Regions from separate parts of the Marivirga salinarum genome, predicted to be linked through region 2. Evidence: riboswitches for the same ligand, from Rfam matches in the RefSeq annotation. Region 2 holds a riboswitch; the other holds the start of a gene.
What was found. Region 2 has a riboswitch for cobalamin ahead of QYS49_RS15255 (PAS domain-containing protein). Riboswitches for the same ligand answer to the same signal wherever they lie in the genome.
Positions count from the first base shown of each region.

Region 1: linked by a shared signal. The riboswitch ahead of QYS49_RS08595 (TonB-dependent receptor) and the one ahead of QYS49_RS15255 (PAS domain-containing protein) in region 2 are both predicted to bind cobalamin.

Region 1 is NZ_CP129971.1:2,020,394-2,028,975, reverse strand. Features, by position in the region: gene QYS49_RS08610 (hypothetical protein) at 1-267, opposite strand, end outside; gene QYS49_RS08605 (LysR family transcriptional regulator) at 374-1,270, shown strand; gene QYS49_RS08600 (plasmid pRiA4b ORF-3 family protein) at 1,295-1,939, opposite strand; cobalamin riboswitch at 2,004-2,232, shown strand; gene QYS49_RS08595 (TonB-dependent receptor) at 2,326-4,212, shown strand; gene QYS49_RS08590 (DUF5074 domain-containing protein) at 4,214-5,263, shown strand; gene QYS49_RS08585 (acyl-CoA thioesterase) at 5,260-5,649, shown strand; gene QYS49_RS08580 (C1orf53 family protein) at 5,646-5,804, shown strand; gene QYS49_RS08575 (DUF3667 domain-containing protein) at 5,858-6,841, shown strand; gene QYS49_RS08570 (Dph6-related ATP pyrophosphatase) at 6,845-7,552, shown strand; gene QYS49_RS08565 (choice-of-anchor B family protein) at 7,608-8,582, opposite strand, start outside.
Region 2 is NZ_CP129971.1:3,641,509-3,650,090, reverse strand. Features, by position in the region: gene QYS49_RS15275 (DegT/DnrJ/EryC1/StrS family aminotransferase) at 1-461, shown strand, start outside; gene QYS49_RS15270 (lipopolysaccharide biosynthesis protein) at 451-1,935, opposite strand; gene QYS49_RS15265 (hydroxymethylglutaryl-CoA lyase) at 2,076-2,948, shown strand; gene typA (translational GTPase TypA) at 3,175-4,971, shown strand; cobalamin riboswitch at 5,258-5,448, shown strand; gene QYS49_RS15255 (PAS domain-containing protein) at 5,701-6,276, shown strand; gene QYS49_RS15250 (hypothetical protein) at 6,572-7,090, shown strand; gene QYS49_RS15245 (TonB-dependent receptor) at 7,204-8,582, shown strand, end outside.

The DNA.
Region 1 (8,582 bases), 1.6 Mb from region 2:
GGTTGAATCGATTTTAAGCATTTTGCCTTCTTCTTTGGCAGTATTAATTAATTCCATTATTGATTTTCTACTTTCCTTAAGCTCCTCTATTCTTTTCAAAGAATTTTCATCTGGTTTTTCATATCTTACTTGTGATCTAAAATTCCTCATATTATGAAAATTGATTTTCTGAGTAATGAAATTTGAAATAATCTCTTTTGCTTCCTCAGCCGAATACTCACCTCTTAGTAGGTCTTTTTCTTGCTTGTTAATTAAAACTTGTTCCATAATTTTTATTGTTGTTTAATGTTTTATGAAATTATTTACACAAATTTGGCAAACATTTTTCATATATTTTTATTTATATATTTAATGTAAACCATAAAATATTATTATGCATTACACTATACATCAGCTACAGATATTTTTAAAAGTGGTCCAAAAACAAAGCATCACTAAAGCTTCGGAAGAACTATTTATGTCACAGCCAGCAGTTTCCATCCAGCTAAAAAACTTTCAAGATCAATTCGACATACCATTATATGAGGTTGTAGGAAGAAAATTATTCATAACAGATTTCGGTAAAGAAATTGCCCTAATTGCGGAGCGTGTAATAGAAGAATTGAATAATATAAATTATAAAACGGAGGCCTATAGTGGAATGATGACAGGAAAACTGAAAATTTCTTCCGCCTCCACAGGAAAATATGTAATTCCTTTTTTCCTTGAAGAATTCTTGTCCAAAAACTCTGGAATTGATTTGGTTTTAGATGTTACCAATAAAACTAAAGTAATTCAAAGCTTAAAAAATAACGAAATTGATTTCGCCCTTGTAAGCGTAATTCCTGATTTATTAGATATAGAAGAAGAACTCTTAATCGATAATAAATTATATTTAGTGAGTAGCGAAGCACAGCAAAATGAAAGTATGCCTTTGATTTACCGGGAGGAAGGCTCTGCCACAAGAAGTGCGATGGAACACTATTATGGAACACATAATTCAAAGTCTAGAAAGAGATTAGAGCTTACATCTAATGAGGCTGTAAAACAAGCCGTTATCGCAGGATTAGGTAATTCTATTATGCCTTTAATTGGGATTAAAAACGAATTATTAAATAAGCAACTATATATTTTACCTACTGAGGATTTACCAGTAACAACGAAATGGAGATTAATTTGGCTAAAAGGAAAAAGAATTTCACCCGTTGCTCAAGCTTATCTGGATTTTATAAGACTTAAGAAAAATGAAATTCTTGATGAGAAGTTTCAATGGTATCAGGAATATAAATGATTAACTCCATTACTTTCTCTAATATCAAATAAAATCGTCAGCCGTTTTATTCCATTCATCCCATTCCATTATTTCCGTCAGTTCCTCGTTAATAAAGTCAATTTCAAAAAACTCTGGATCAAAAACATCTCCTTCCATAAAGCCATAAAAATCCATTAATTCGTCTTTATCAGGTTGGGTATTTTCATTTATAATTTTCAAGAAGTGCAAATAACCATCTACTCCACCTATATCTTCAGGTGGGCAAGCTTTTTTTCCATCTAAACAAACTGGAGTACCACTATATAATTCCAAGTCCTTTTTAGTAGGTTTTTGGAAACTTATTTTATGCCACCAATCATCTCCGAAATCATACCAATACCAAAACGATTTTCCACCCGTGATCTCATGAAATTCATTTAACTTGACTTTATCTGCTTTTATTTCCTTAGGTCCTGATAAAAATGGTAAATCTTCAATTGGTAAGCCTGCCTTAATTCTAGCTGTAGATCCTTTTTTATCTGTAAATGTGAATAAATGTGCCATCATCCAACCCATAGCTTCTTGGCAAACCAAATGAAGTTGAAGCATATTAATGAAGGAGGGTACTAAAACTATTCTATATATATCCGTATGCTCCAAATGGATTTTGAGCTTGTAGGGGTCAGGATACATAGGTACTATTTTCACTGCGCAAACATTTTAATTAATAAAGTTAAAGAATTAAAATTTGATTTCAGATTTCATTCCCCTACATTTGTTGAAGAATTATGGTTTCTGTTGGATTTCATTCCTTCAGAATTAAAAGGGAATTCGGTGCTTGGTTTTAATTTTTGAGACCAATATTCCGAAACTGTCCCCGCAACTGTAAGTCCATTTTTAATTGAAGTGCACTACCCTTGCCACTGTTAGCCTTTCGGCTGATGGGAAGGCCGCAACTTCAACGGACGAGTCAGGAGACCTGCCATAGCTCATAACTATTTTCGACTTTCGGGTGAAAGGTCAGGAATGTACGAAAGCTATAAGCTAACTTTTTTACATCTGATTTTGACCGTGGTCGCATTAAACTCAATTTTATGCGATTAGGTGCTTTATTTTTATTGCTATGGTTCTCCAATGAACTATGGGCACAAAACCATCAGGACAGTATTCCTGTGTTAGAAGAAGTGTCTGTGCAAGGCCATTTTGAAAAACAATTTTTGCATGGTAATACTATTATTTTGCCCAAAGCCAAAACACTGAATTTCTACGATGGCGCTAATATTAGCGAAATTTTAAAGCAGAACAGCAGTATTTATTTCAAGGAATACGGAAATGGAATGCTCACAACCATAGCCTTCCGCGGCACCAATGCCAGCCAAACCGCAGTGCTTTGGGACAATTTCAACATCAATAGTTTCACACTAGGCCAAACTGATTTTTCTTTAATACCCTCTCAAGCCATTTCTGAAATATCCATCATTCCGGGAAGTGGCAGCAGCATGGGAGGAAGTGGTGCATTTGGTGGTGCTGTTTTATTGGAAAATCCACTTTCATTCAAAAAAGGAAATAGATTATCTATCGGGCAGCAAATCGGTAGTTTTGGATTGTTAAATAGTAATGTAAATGCAAATGGCAGTAACGGCAAATGGGCTTATGACACTAAGTTATATTGGGGAAAAGCCAAAAATGATTTTGAAATTTTACAAACTGGTGAAAAACAGGATAATGCAAGATTTAAAAGATGGGGGATAAACCAAAGCATCGGCTATAAAATCAGAAATACTGAAAAAATAAAATTAGCGATTTGGTATAATGACAACTTCAGGGAAATTCAACCTCCAATAGGATCTACCAGAGATGTAAACGAGCAAACAGATCAAAACCTAAGGACACATCTTAACTTTGAAAAAATGGGAGAAAAAAGCAGTCTAACTATTGGGACTGGCTACTTCATGGATGAAATGGATTATCGATTGAACCAGGCTATTTCTTATTATAAAGTAGATAGATGGGAAAGCTTCGCTGACTATAAATATCAAATCTCCATTAAACATCAGCTAAAATTATCAGCTCGATACAATTATATTGATGCGAAAAATCAAAATTACGCAGGCGGTGGTGCCACTGAACAACGCTATAGTTTAGGTGCTTTATTTAAAGGAGAAATATGGAGGAACTTTGATTATGCCGTGCATTTGAGACAACAATTGGTACCAGAAGTTAATATTCCAATTTCTCCGTATGCGGGGATTTCACATCAACTATTCAGAACTGAAAATCATCAACTCGATCTTAAATTAAATACTTCTTACAACTACAGACTTCCTACTTTAAATGATCGGTTCTGGAACGAAGCCGGAAATCCGGAACTGAATTCAGAAACAGCATGGAATAAAGAAGCGTCTATTCATTCAAATCATAATTGGGATAAAACCAAAGTAGACTTTTCGGTGACCGCTTATCATAATGAGGTGGATAATTGGATTCAGTGGATACCAGATGAAAACAATCAATGGCGACCTAGAAACATAAAAAAAGTACTGGCAAAAGGGATTGAAACAACAGCAGGAATTCATTTCCCTATTTATAATGAATTATGGTTTGAGTTAGATTTGCAATATAGCTATACGCAATCCAGAGTTTTGGAAAGTGAAACGAACACTAATGAGGTTGGCAAACAATTAATCTATACGCCTTTACATAAAGCAAATGCATCTGCTTCCGTTTCTTGGATGAATTTTTCATTAGATATTTTCCAGCGATGGACTGGAAAAGTTTACACTACCAATAATAACTCAGATTTATTTTCCCTTCAGCCATTTTTATTATCCGATCTTGGATTGAACTGGCAATCAACTTCTTGGCAATTATCAGTCAAAGCAAAGAATTTATTTAACTCAGAATATTTCCTCTACTCAGGCTATGCAATGCCTGGTAGAAATTATCAACTCAGTATAACCCGAAAATTTAAATTTAATTAACATGACAAAGAATTATTCAATTTTAATCAACTTAATTGTTGCACTATTCATTTTCTCAGCTTGTGATGACACTGAGGATATAGAACTCAAAACAGCAGGAGTTTACGTATATCATGAAGGGGCATTTGGAAGCAATAATGCAACCATTGGTAATTATGATCCTGAATCTTATGATTATAATGCTTCACTTTACAGAGGTCAAAACAGCAGCTTTATTGGAGATGTTCAACAAAATATTTTAGTGGATAATAATAATGACAGAATCTACAGTGTATTGAACGGAAGTAATTCCATTGATATAATGACTTCAAACTTAAAATCAGAAGCAAAAATCAGTTTCCCTGAATTAGATAAACCAAGGGATATTGCTGTATTGGATGGCTTAGCCTTTATTGCAAATTGGGGCCCTTACAATGAAAATTTTGCGTTAACGAATAGTGAAATATTTGTTGTAGACTTAAGTACAAATGAATTAGTAGACCGTATTGAAACTCAGGAATATCCTGAACATCTTTTTATTAAAAACAACAAACTTATTGTAAGCCACGCATCCTTTGATGGAAGCATTAGCGAAATATCTATTATCAATCTTGATAACTTACAAATAGAAGAAACTCTTGAGGTTCCAAGCAGCCCAAAAGAAATAACAGAAGATGATAACGGCAATGTTTGGGTGGTTTGCACTAGCGGAAACTTGATACAATTAAGTGCATCTTTAACAGGCATTGCAAATCAAATTGAACTGGATAATTCAGTATTAGGTGATATTGACTCACATGAAGGTGCTATCTATTTTTACTCGGGTAGTGAAATTTCATTTTTAAATATTTCAGATAATAGTATTAGCTCAACAGGAATTGAGGTTGAAATGCAAACTCCTTATGCTTTCGCTGTTGATCCAGTTTCAGGAGATTTTTACTTAGGTGACGCCCTAGATTTTTCGAGTGAAGGCCTAGTGATTCGCTATGATGCAGAAGGAGAACTACTGGATACATTTGAGTCTGGAATTGCCCCTACTCAATTTTCTTTTAACATCGAAAGAGATAGATGATTGTAACTAAAGGAAATAAGGCAGATAACGCCATTACAAAAGTAACCAAGGCAGTTTTTCCAAATACGACTAATCATTATGATACGCTATTTGGAGGAACTGCCCTTCAATGGATGGACGAGGTGGCTTTTATTACGGCCACCCGTTATTCAAGACAGAAAATGGTGACGGTTAGCAGTGATAAAATTGACTTCAATAAAGCAATTCCTGCTGGAACCATAGTGGAATTAGTTGGTCAAATAGAAAAAGTAGGTAATACCAGTTTAGAGGTTAGAGTGGATGTTTTTACAGAAGAAATGTATTCCAACCACAGAGAAAAATCCATTTCAGGCTGTTTTACTATGGTAGCTATAGATGAAAATAAGAAACCAATTTTAATTACATGAGTGCAAAAAATTTAAAAATAGAGAACGATGATTTTTATATGGAAAATGGCTTTTTCGTTTTCACTGAAAAATATCATTTAAAAAGAGGTTATTGCTGTGGAAATAAATGCAGACATTGCCCCTTCCAGTATAAAAATGTGAAAGCAAAAAAATAACACAAAGTTTCATTTTATTTTTTACTTTCGTGATAAGCTAACTGAAAGAAAAATTGAAAGAAAAATTGCAAAAATGTCTTAATTGCGGTGAGCAATTAGAAACTGACCAAAACTTTTGTTCTAATTGCGGGCAAGAAAATTCCGATAAAAAACTAGCTTTAGGTGCATTTTTGAAAGACTTCTTTTCTAATTATCTGAGTTTTGATACAATCTTATTCAAAACCTTAAACCCCTTCATTTTCAGGCCAGGAAAGCTTACCAAGGCTTTTAATGAAGGGAAAAGAAGGCGATACATCAACCCCATTAGGTTGTATTTAATTTTTTCCCTTTTCTATTTTTTTATGATTAGTCTTACCGTTCCTAAAGATTTGACTGACTCAGTTTTAAGATCTATTGTCAATCAAAAACCTATGATGGATTCTCTAAAAGTTGAAGAACTCGACAGTGCTAAAGTTCAACAACTGATTATAAAGGCAGAACAGAATAAAGTAGCGAAAAAGGAAGATTCAATTAATAAATGGGCTACCCTAAAATATTGGGCTGAAGATGAAACTTTGAGTGATGAGGAATTCGAAGCGAACCTAAATAAAGTAGGTGGAAATATCGAAGGTATTCCAGCAAAGTATAAAAGGTCATTTTTACTAAATTCTTCTATGTTTACTTATCAGGCCATTAGAAATCTGCCTTTGATGATGTTTTTCTTTCTCCCAATTTTTGCTTTTATACTTTATCTCTTATTTATGAAGAAAAGGTATTTTATGGAACATCTGATCCATGGATTGCACCTTCATGCATTTGCCTATTTTATTTATGGATTGGCCATTTTATTAATTAGTGTTTTCTCTAAAGCTGAAGGTTGGATAGTCTTTATAAGTTTTATTTGGGTGAGCCTCTATACACTTTTTTCAATAAAAAGACTTTATCAAAACAGTTGGGCAAAATCTGTTTTTAAATTTTTCATTTTAGGATTTTTCTATTTTATACTCTTACTATTTGGGTTTGCTTTTGAGCTCTATATTTCATTTTTAACGATATAATAAATGAGGAAGAAAATTGCTTTAAGCTGGAGTGGAGGTAAGGATGCATGTTTGGCATTGCATTATTTAACCCAATCAAATGAATATGAAATAGACCACTTGCATACAGTAATTGGAGAAGACACTAATAGAGTGGGCATGCACGGGATCAAAAAAGAATTGATTGAAGCTCAAGCAAGTTCTTTGAACCTCCCACTTAAGATCAGTTATTTACCATCTAGTAAAAGCAATAAATCATATGAGCAAGTCATGAGAGAATATGCTGATTATTGTAAGTCAAAAAATATTGGCAACATTGCTTTTGGTGATATTTTTCTTGAGGATTTGAAAAAATACAGAGAAGAAAAAATGGCCGAAGTAGATATAAAATGCTTGTTTCCTCTGTGGAAAAAAGATACAAAGAATGTGATCAATGAATTTTTAGATTTAGGCTTTCAAACTAAAATTTGTGCTGGTGATGCTTCTAAATTAAACAAGGAAATAATAGGTAAAACCATCACTCAAGATACCCTCATTCAATTACCGAAAGATGTTGACCCTTGCGGAGAAAATGGAGAATTCCACACATTTGTGTATGATGGCCCTCTGTTCAAGAATGCAGTCAAAATCAATTTAAAATCAATTCAATCGCACTTTTATGAATATCAGATTGAAGAAAATGAGGGAATAAAAAAGGTGAAAAGCGAATTTTATTTTGCTGAATTCGAATAATCCATACAGTATTAAAATTCTCTTTTCACCTCCATGATAAATAGATATCTATAATTTATTCCTTGATGATTTTTTTCACTATTCTACCACCATCCTCAAAGGTTAATAAAACTAAATACATTCCAGATTTCCACTCAGCTGTATTTATATTATCAGCTATGATTGCTGACTGTTTTCCTGATTCATAAACAGTATGACCGGAAATATTTAAAACTCTAAAACTTAATAAGTTAGAATTTTCACTCTGTTTAATTTTCAATATATCCTTTACCGGATTAGGGTAAATATTAACATCCTTTCCTAATTCTTGTCTATTGTTCAATACTGAAGCACCAAGATTTTCCGAAATAGTCTGCTCACCACAGAAATTAAAGCCCGTAAGTGTCACTGTATATTCTTTTAATTCATTATAAATGTGAACAGGGTTTTCTTCATTTGAAAAATCACTACCATCACCAAAATCCCATACAACACTATCCGCATTAATAGATTTATTAGTGAAACTTACCGTTAAATCACCAGATCTATTAAAAGTAAAAGAAGGTTCAGGCAAACCAGAGGGTTGGCTTGAAGGATAACTATAAGCAATTTCACCAGTTGAAAGCTGAACTTTACATCTGAATTTAGAATTTACAATATCTTCAGTGATTGAGTTTATGGTTAATTCAGATGTGTTTATACCCGAAAAATTATCTCCTTCTTGTAAATCACTTGGGATATTTTCCGTGATTATTTGCCACTGAAAGTTATCCACTTCATATTGCGCATCAACACTTACATTTATTACTTTTTGGCCTGATCCGCATTCAGTAAAATTTGGATGTTCGGTAATGATATCCTTTATATTAGGCTGTAATAAAAATAGACCATTACTAATGTCGCTAACTGCAATTATTCCACTTTCAAAGAAAGGGTAATTACTCCATGACCCATTAAATCCGGTATTGTTTCCTTGAGGAAAAGTATCAAAAAAGGCTATTTCTCTCAAATTTCCATTTTCCACCTTTTTTGAATCCAAAATAACCAATCC
Region 2 (8,582 bases):
TTCTGTGGGCTAATCATGGTCAGCAAACTCGTAATGAGCATCTACAATTAGGAAGAAATAGCAGAATGGATGAAGTTCAAGCCGCTGTTTTATGTGCTAATCTCCCTTTCCTTGATTCTGATAATGAAAAAAGACAAAAGTTAGCAGCTATTTATTATAATATATTGGCTGATACCGATTGTATTCTACCCCCTAAAACAGATGGTCATGTTTATCATCAGTTTGTAATAAGAACAGATAGGAGAGATGAACTTCAGAAGTTTCTATTAGAAAAAGGAATTGAAACTGATATTCATTATCCAGCTGCACTTTCGGATATGAAAGTATTTGAAATAAAAGAGAATTTCTATAACGCCTCCAAAGCTTCTAAAATGGTTTTATCTCTTCCTATTCACCCTAATCACTCCGAAGAAGAAATAGAATATGTAGCTGAAAATGTGAAAGCTTTTTTTAAAGGTTAAACTTATCTCTAATCGGCTGAATTATTTTAGTGATTTCTTTTGAAGGTTTAAAAAACAGCATCAATAAACCAAAAATCATAACCGTGAGGATTGACAAATAAGCTCCATTTAAAATTGGGTTAGAGAATTGGGGGACTATACTCACTATAAAAAAACATAATCCAGACAGCAGCACGGCACTTAAAGTATGAATAGAAAACGGATGAAATTGTAATTTGTAATAGATATAAATCATCTTGATTAAATTAAATAAAAATACGGATGCAAAAGTCGCTAGTGCAGCACCTGTTAATCCATATTTCGGAATTAATATAACGTTAAGCCCAATAGTTAATGTCGCTAAAATCAATACAAAATAGATATTACTTTTATAGTGTTTTGAAGAAATAATGATTTCTGAATTAACCCCAAATCCCATATTAATAAGCTTACTCAGTCCAATAATAATAACAATTAGTTTCCCACTTGAATAATCATCCCCGGATGGCATAATGGCATAGATATTATCTAAGTTGATTACTACCAATATAAACACAAAGCTCCCTAAAATTAGCTGATTGATACTGCTTTGCTTATAGATCTTTTTGATCTCATCTAGTCTTTCATTTTCAAAGGCATTGGCAATAATAGCATCAGACATTTGTGAAATACTCCGCCTAGGAATCTCAATTACGGTTCCCATAAAAAAAGCAATAACATAAACGGCATTTTCTTTTAACCCAAGAAATCCTGTTACCATTAGTTGATCAATTTGTAAAACAATAACTGAACCCACAGCACCCGCCATAATAAAAACCATATATTTCATCATTTCTTTAATGAAAGATTTTTTGAGATGGAAGATTGAAAAATCGAATCGTAATTGCCCTTTGAATAATAATATTAATATCATCAATAAAAGACTAAACGCATATGTAGCGATTGAGAATCTTAAAAACCATTCAAAGGAAATGACATCTAAGAAATAAATAAAAGCTAATAAACTGCTTAATATCCGCAATAGAAATTCCCTTATAAAGGTTGGGATCACCACATTTAACTGCGCTTTGAAATAGGCTTCAAATATGGAGATATAAACCATAATAGCAGCCAAAATGATAATCAACCAATATTGATGGATTAACTCAGGCGCATTCTTTTCAAAAAACTCAAAAATCCATTGGTCAATTAATTGAAAAAAGCCAATAAAGAGGGTAATAGTGAAGAAAGCCATGATCAACACGAAAGTAAAAAACCTGCCTGATGAATTGGGTCCTTTATTAAACCTTGGGAAATATCTTAGAGTGCTTCTAGCAAGTCCTACTTGAGCAAATGGAGATAATATAACAGCCATAGAAATCATTGCTTTGGTAAGGCCTAATTCTTCTTTGCTCAAGAATTCAGGGAAAAGAAATATCATATTGACAGCACCTATTGCAACTCCAATGTAGTTGATGATAGAGGCATAAGCACTTTGTTTGATGATAACTCCCACGGATATTTTTTAATTCGAAGCTGAAAATTAAGAAGATGCATTTAATAAACTGCTATTATACTTATGATTTATCTTTAATGAAAATTCAATCCTAATAAATAATTCTTTTAGCTAAAAATCCTATTGCTTAGCTTTGGAATATGGAAACGAAAAATGAAAACATTAAACTTATAGAATGCCCAAGAGATGCCATGCAAGGATTGCATGATTTTATTCCTACCGAGCAAAAAATAAATTATATAAATCAATTGCTCACAGTGGGGTTTGATACAATTGATGCAGGGAGTTTTGTTTCACCTAAGGCCATTCCACAAATGAGGGATAGCGCTGAAGTGTTTGATAAAATTGACTGGCAAAAATCTAGTTCAAAATTATTAGCCATCATTGCAAATCAAAGGGGAGCTTCTGATGCAGTGAAGTTCGAGCAGATTTCTTATTTGGGGTATCCTCTTTCATTATCGGAAACATTTCAGCAGCGCAATACCAAACGCTCAATTGCTACCGCCATGGAAGATTTATCTGAAATTCAAGGACTCACAATTGCAAACGGGAAAACCTTGGTGGTTTACCTTTCTATGGGTTTTGGGAATCCTTATGGAGATCCGTATGACGCAGGATTTGTACAGGAATTTGTAGAGAAATTAGATAAAATTGATGTGAAAGTAATTTCGCTTTCTGATACAATTGGAGTCTCCAATCCAGATAATATTTCATGGATTTTTGAGCAGTTGATTCCTGAATATTCGCATATAGAGTTCGGAGCGCATCTACACAGTAATCCTGCTACGATTTGGGAGAAGGTAGAAGCGGCTTATAAAGCTGGTTGCAGAAGATTTGATGGAGCCATAAAAGGATTTGGTGGCTGTCCTATGGCAAAGGATGATTTGGTAGGCAATATGGTAACTGAAGATATGGTAGCTTATTTCAACCAAAATAATATTGATTTAGGGATAAATCAAGAAGCATTTTCTGAGGCTCAGAGGTTGGCTTTAGAAATATTTCCGGGTAAGTAATCAATTTTGTAGTTTAGCAAGAGTTGCAATGGTTGTAATTAAGATTTCATTACGTTAGTAATTGCAGGACTGTTTAGGTAAGATATTAGATTACGGAATCATTAATATTTTTCTAAAAGCATTATCCCGCAAACTATTTTACTTACCTTTGCAACTTGATTAGTTGAAACTTTTTAATAATAGTATTAACTAATTGAATATCAGTTAATTTATTTATATTATTTAGATGTCAGAAATTAGAAATGTGGCGATTATTGCCCACGTTGACCACGGTAAAACTACTTTGGTTGACAAAATTATCTATGCTTGTCAGGAATTTCGTGAAGGAACGGAATCAGACGAATTAATTTTAGATAATAATGATCTAGAAAGAGAGCGTGGAATTACCATTTTGAGTAAAAACGTTTCCGTTACTTATAACGGGGTTAAGATTAATATTATTGACACTCCTGGTCACTCTGACTTTGGAGGAGAAGTAGAGCGAGTTTTGAAAATGGCCGATGGTGTTTTGCTTTTAGTGGATGCCTTTGAAGGACCAATGCCACAAACTCGTTTTGTATTAGGAAAAGCATTAGACTTAGGCTTGAAGCCAATTGTTGTAGTCAATAAAGTGGATAAAGAAAACTGTCGTCCTGATGAAGTGCACGAGCAAGTTTTCGATTTAATGTTCAACTTAGATGCTACTGAAGATCAGCTAGACTTCCAAACCATTTACGGTTCAAGTAAAAACGGTTGGATGAGCACTGATTGGAAAGAGCAGACTGATAATGTTTTCCCTCTTTTGGATGAAATCATTAAAACAATCCCTGCAGCACCTGTTAAAGAAGGTATCCCTAAATTACAGATTGTATCTTTGGATTATTCATCTTTCGTAGGGCGAATTGCTATTGGAAGGTTATACCAAGGTACCTTGAAAGAAGGCATGCAAATAGGTCTATGTAAAAAGGACGGTTCTGTTAAGAAAATGAGAATCAAAGAATTGCATACTTTCGAAGGCTTAGCAAGAAAGAGAGTGGAGGAAGTACATTCAGGAGATCTTTGTGCAATCATTGGTTTAGAGGGTTTTGATATTGGAGATACGGTAACTGATCCTGAAAATCCAGAGCCATTACCAAGAATTTCTATTGATGAGCCTACCATGAGTATGCTTTTCACTATCAACAACTCTCCATTCTTTGGTAAAGAAGGTAAATTCGTTACTTCTCGTCATTTGCGTGATCGTTTGATGAAAGAGACTGAGAAAAACCTGGCCTTGCGTGTAGAATCTACAGATTCTGAAGATCGATTCTTGGTTTACGGTAGAGGTATTTTGCACTTGTCTGTCTTGATTGAAACCATGAGAAGAGAAGGCTATGAATTGCAAGTAGGTCAGCCACAAGTATTATATAAAGAAATTGATGGTGTTCGTTGTGAGCCAATTGAGCATATGGTTATTGATGTGCCAGATGATGTTTCAGGTAAAGCTATTGAGTTAGTGACCCAAAGAAAAGGTGAATTGTTAGTGATGGAGCCAAAAGGTGATGTTCAGCATTTGGAATTTGAAATCCCAGCACGAGGTATTATAGGCCTAAGAAATAACATGATGACTGCTACAGCTGGAGAAGCTGTAATGAATCATAGATATAAAGAATATGCTCCATATAAAGGACATATTCCTGAAAGGAACAAAGGATCACTAATTTCCATGGAGGAGGGAGCTTCTACAGCATTTGCGATCAATAGATTGCAAGACAGAGGTGTGTTCTTCGTTGATCCGGGTGATGTGATCTACAAAGGTCAGGTTATTGGTCAGCACTCAAGAGATAATGATTTGGATGTGAATATCAATAAAGGAAAGCAGTTAACCAATATGCGTAAATCAGGTACTGATGACGCAATGAGAATTGCTCCGAAAATCAATTTCTCATTAGAGGAGGCTATGGAATTTATTCAGAAAGATGAGTATTTGGAAGTAACGCCAAAAAGCATCAGAATGCGTAAAATCTATCTTGACGAAAACGAGCGTAAAAGAATGTCGAAATAAAGACAAGTCTTGATTAAAAACATATTATTAAAAATGAAAAGCCGGTTGATGCCGGCTTTTTTTATGCTTAATGCCCGATTGAGAGGTCATCCTTATGAAGAAATAGATCTTGTTTATTTGAAATCAAGTTTCATTTATCCCAAGGATTAACATTGGTTGGAGACACAGCAGCCATTTGCTTAAATTGCTGCTGCTAACAGAATAATGCCATTAAAGATTTATTATTCAATGTTTTGCGATTAATGATTAATAAGATACTTTTATAGAGAATTATTATGTTTCATAATTTCATCGACACCTAGCAGGTTTGGCAGAGATGCTAATTAATAAGGAATCGTGTGAGAATCACGAACTGTCCCGCAACTGTATGTAACACATAGGTTTTTGCCTCAGATACCATTTTCCTGAGCATTCAGGTTGAGAAGGTTAGCAAAAATTGTTACAAGTCAGGAGACTTGCCTGTAAAGTATTGATAGTTGCCCTCGTGGATTGGGGTAAGCTTCAGGTCTGATGAGTAGTTATTATTATAAACTTGCTTTTTATAGGTTAAGTGGATCTCTACTTGTTAGCTCTTTTCTTATTTCCAATCTGTATCATTAGTGCATTAGGAAGTTTTGAGACAGTGTGTTTAGAACTTCAAATATTTATTGCAATGCAAAATCACGACTTTAACTATCTTACGATAGAAAGTAATAAAGCATGCAAGCATATTTTTAATAAAAATTATCAATGATTAAGTACCAGAATAACTTGAGTAATATGATGTGTTTAGATATTTATTTGATGGACTTAAGTCCTCAAGAATATCATAAAATGCATACCAAAATACTGGACACTCCTAAGGATTTCAAAAATGTATTACATTGTCATGATATTGCCGCAATGAGTAATGCCAATGTTCTCTCCAAAATTAAAATAGACTTATCTTGTCTGGAAAAATATGCTCAGCGAAATAGGTGGCAAGAGAATATCCAAAAGATACTGAAAAACCCTTTTGAGGCGCTTGTCTTAACCAATCTAGAAAAAGAAATTCTCTGGGTAAATAGCGGATTTGAAGCAATGACAGGTTTCAAAGCGCAAGAAGCTGTTGGATTAACACCTACTTTTTTGCAAGGGAAAAATACTGACTCAAACACTCGGTCAATTTTTAGGCAAAAGCTTCAAGAAGATCGGAATTTTAGTATCAGTATCAAAAACTATCGCAAAAATGGAGAGGAATATGACTGTAAGGTAGATATATTTCCTCTTCATGATTCCGAAAATCGGATTTCACATTTTTTAGCTTTGGAACAAGAAATCCGATGATTGTATAAGTAGGATAGTTACATAGTAGAAATGATTTCCTTGAACGAATCAGCTTATAAACAAGATTCTATAATTCTAATTAGTTGTTTAGCTCTATTATATAAAATAATTCCGAAGTAATAGTACATATATTAAAATGGTTAAAGCATTAAATCTAAACTGAGTGTTTTCTTACTATAACTGCAGTTTAAGAGACTAAAAATTTTTTAAAATATTTAATAACAAATGTATACTACATGTAATTTTTAGTATATATTTTTGAAATAATTCCACTCGACCAAAACCCCATTGACGCTTGAATAAAGTTTCCAATGTTTTAGATTTAGAGGGGCATTTCAATTCGATATTAATTTTAGAACCACACATAATAGATCATCCATTAATGAAATTTTTAATTATTGTATCTGCCTTAATTAGCTTGATAAGTTGTGCACCATCAAAACAATTGGTGAATTTACCCTCAGATTCGGATAATGCAGAAAACTCAACAATTTATGTGATTCGTGATAGCAGGTGTGCTAATCTAGTTACAGCTAATATTTATTCGAATGAGCAACAGATCGGCAAACTGAAGTCTAGAAGTTACCTCACATGGTCAACTAATCAGAAATCGATTAATTTGCTCAGTGAAGCAGGACCCTCTTCCGAGCTTCATCTTTATTTGAAACCAGGAGAAACATATTATGTTCGTCATGGATTTAACATTTTTGAAGGTGTGCTTAGAGCGACTCCAACTTTATCTCAAATCTTGAAGGAAGAAGGAAAAGCTATACTTGAGAAATTGAAAAGCCCAGTGGTTGCAGAAAATTTATAGCAAAGTGAATTCGAATTCATACCGATATAATATAAATGAAATCAGTACTTTAGATTGAATCCTTAATTTATAAAAATATATAATAAGCCAACTATTTTCCCTAGTAGTATAAAATGAAAAAAAACATTGCCTTTTTAATTGCTTTCTTTATTCTAGGAAGCTTAAGTGCTCAGCAAATTACGCTTAGCGGTTTTGTTGAAGATAAATCCTCAGCTGAGCGATTGGTGAGTGCAACTGTTCAATTATTGGGAACTACCCAAGGTGTCATCACTAATAATTTTGGTTACTTTTCTGTTAAGGTTAAAAGTAATGAAAAAACAAGCTTACTCATTTCATATACAGGATTTGAACCTCAACAAATAGATTTTAGTGGTCAAAATGACAGTAGTCTCGTGATATCATTAAGCCCCATCACTTTGCAAGAGGTGGAGGTAAAAGCAAGTCGACCTCAACACGGCCAGCAATTAGGTAAGTTGAGCCCTCATGTAGCTAAATTACAAGAAGCTCCGGCCATTATGGGTGAGAAAGATATCATTAAATCGATGGCCTTACTACCTGGTATAACGGGTGGTCAAGAAGGTACAGCTGCCCTATATGTGCGCGGAGGAAGCCCTGATCAAAACCTTTTTCTGCTCGATGATGCTGTCATATTTAACCCCTTTCACTTGTTCGGTTTGGTTTCTACCTTTAATGGTGATGCTATAAAAAACGTTGATATCTATAAAGGCAATTTCCCTGCCCGTTATGGTGGTCGCTTGTCATCTGTAATTGATATGACCATGCGGGAAGGGAATCGTAATGAAACGGAAGGTAAATTAGATGTTGGAATTATTAGCTCTAAAGGACAAATTGAAGGGCCTGTTGATGATGGTTGCGGATCTTACTTTCTGTCCGCAAGAAGTTCTTATTTGAATCTACTTACATTGCCTTTCAATATTGCTTATCGTTTGGGCACAGGTGATTATCGATTTAATTATTGGTTATACGACATCAATGCGAAAATTAATTATAAGTTTTCTGACACCGACCATATCTACTTGAGTTTATATAACAGCAATGATACTTGGCAGGTTGGAGAAAGATCAGACCGTTTAACTACGGCATTTAATCTGAATTGGGGCAATACAGTGGCTAGCCTACGACACAATAAAAAACTAAGAAAGGGACTTTTCTGGAAGAATACATTATCCTACTCTACCTATAGATATCAATCTGATATAAGTAATATTATAAGCATAGAAGACCCTGAGCCAGGGCAGGAAGCTACGGAAGAAAATTCCAATGAAGTAGGCAGCTCAGTGTCAGATAGCCGTTTAAAAACAGAACTATTTATTCCTATTTATAAATGGATCGATATCAGTGCAGGACTGGAAGCGGCCTACCTGGGCTTCAAACCTTTTGTTTCCGAAGTAAAGAACAGTTCAACCGATCAAACCTCAATTAATAGACAAGTATTAGGCGGACAGGAAGTAGCTGCTTACATGCAGACAAA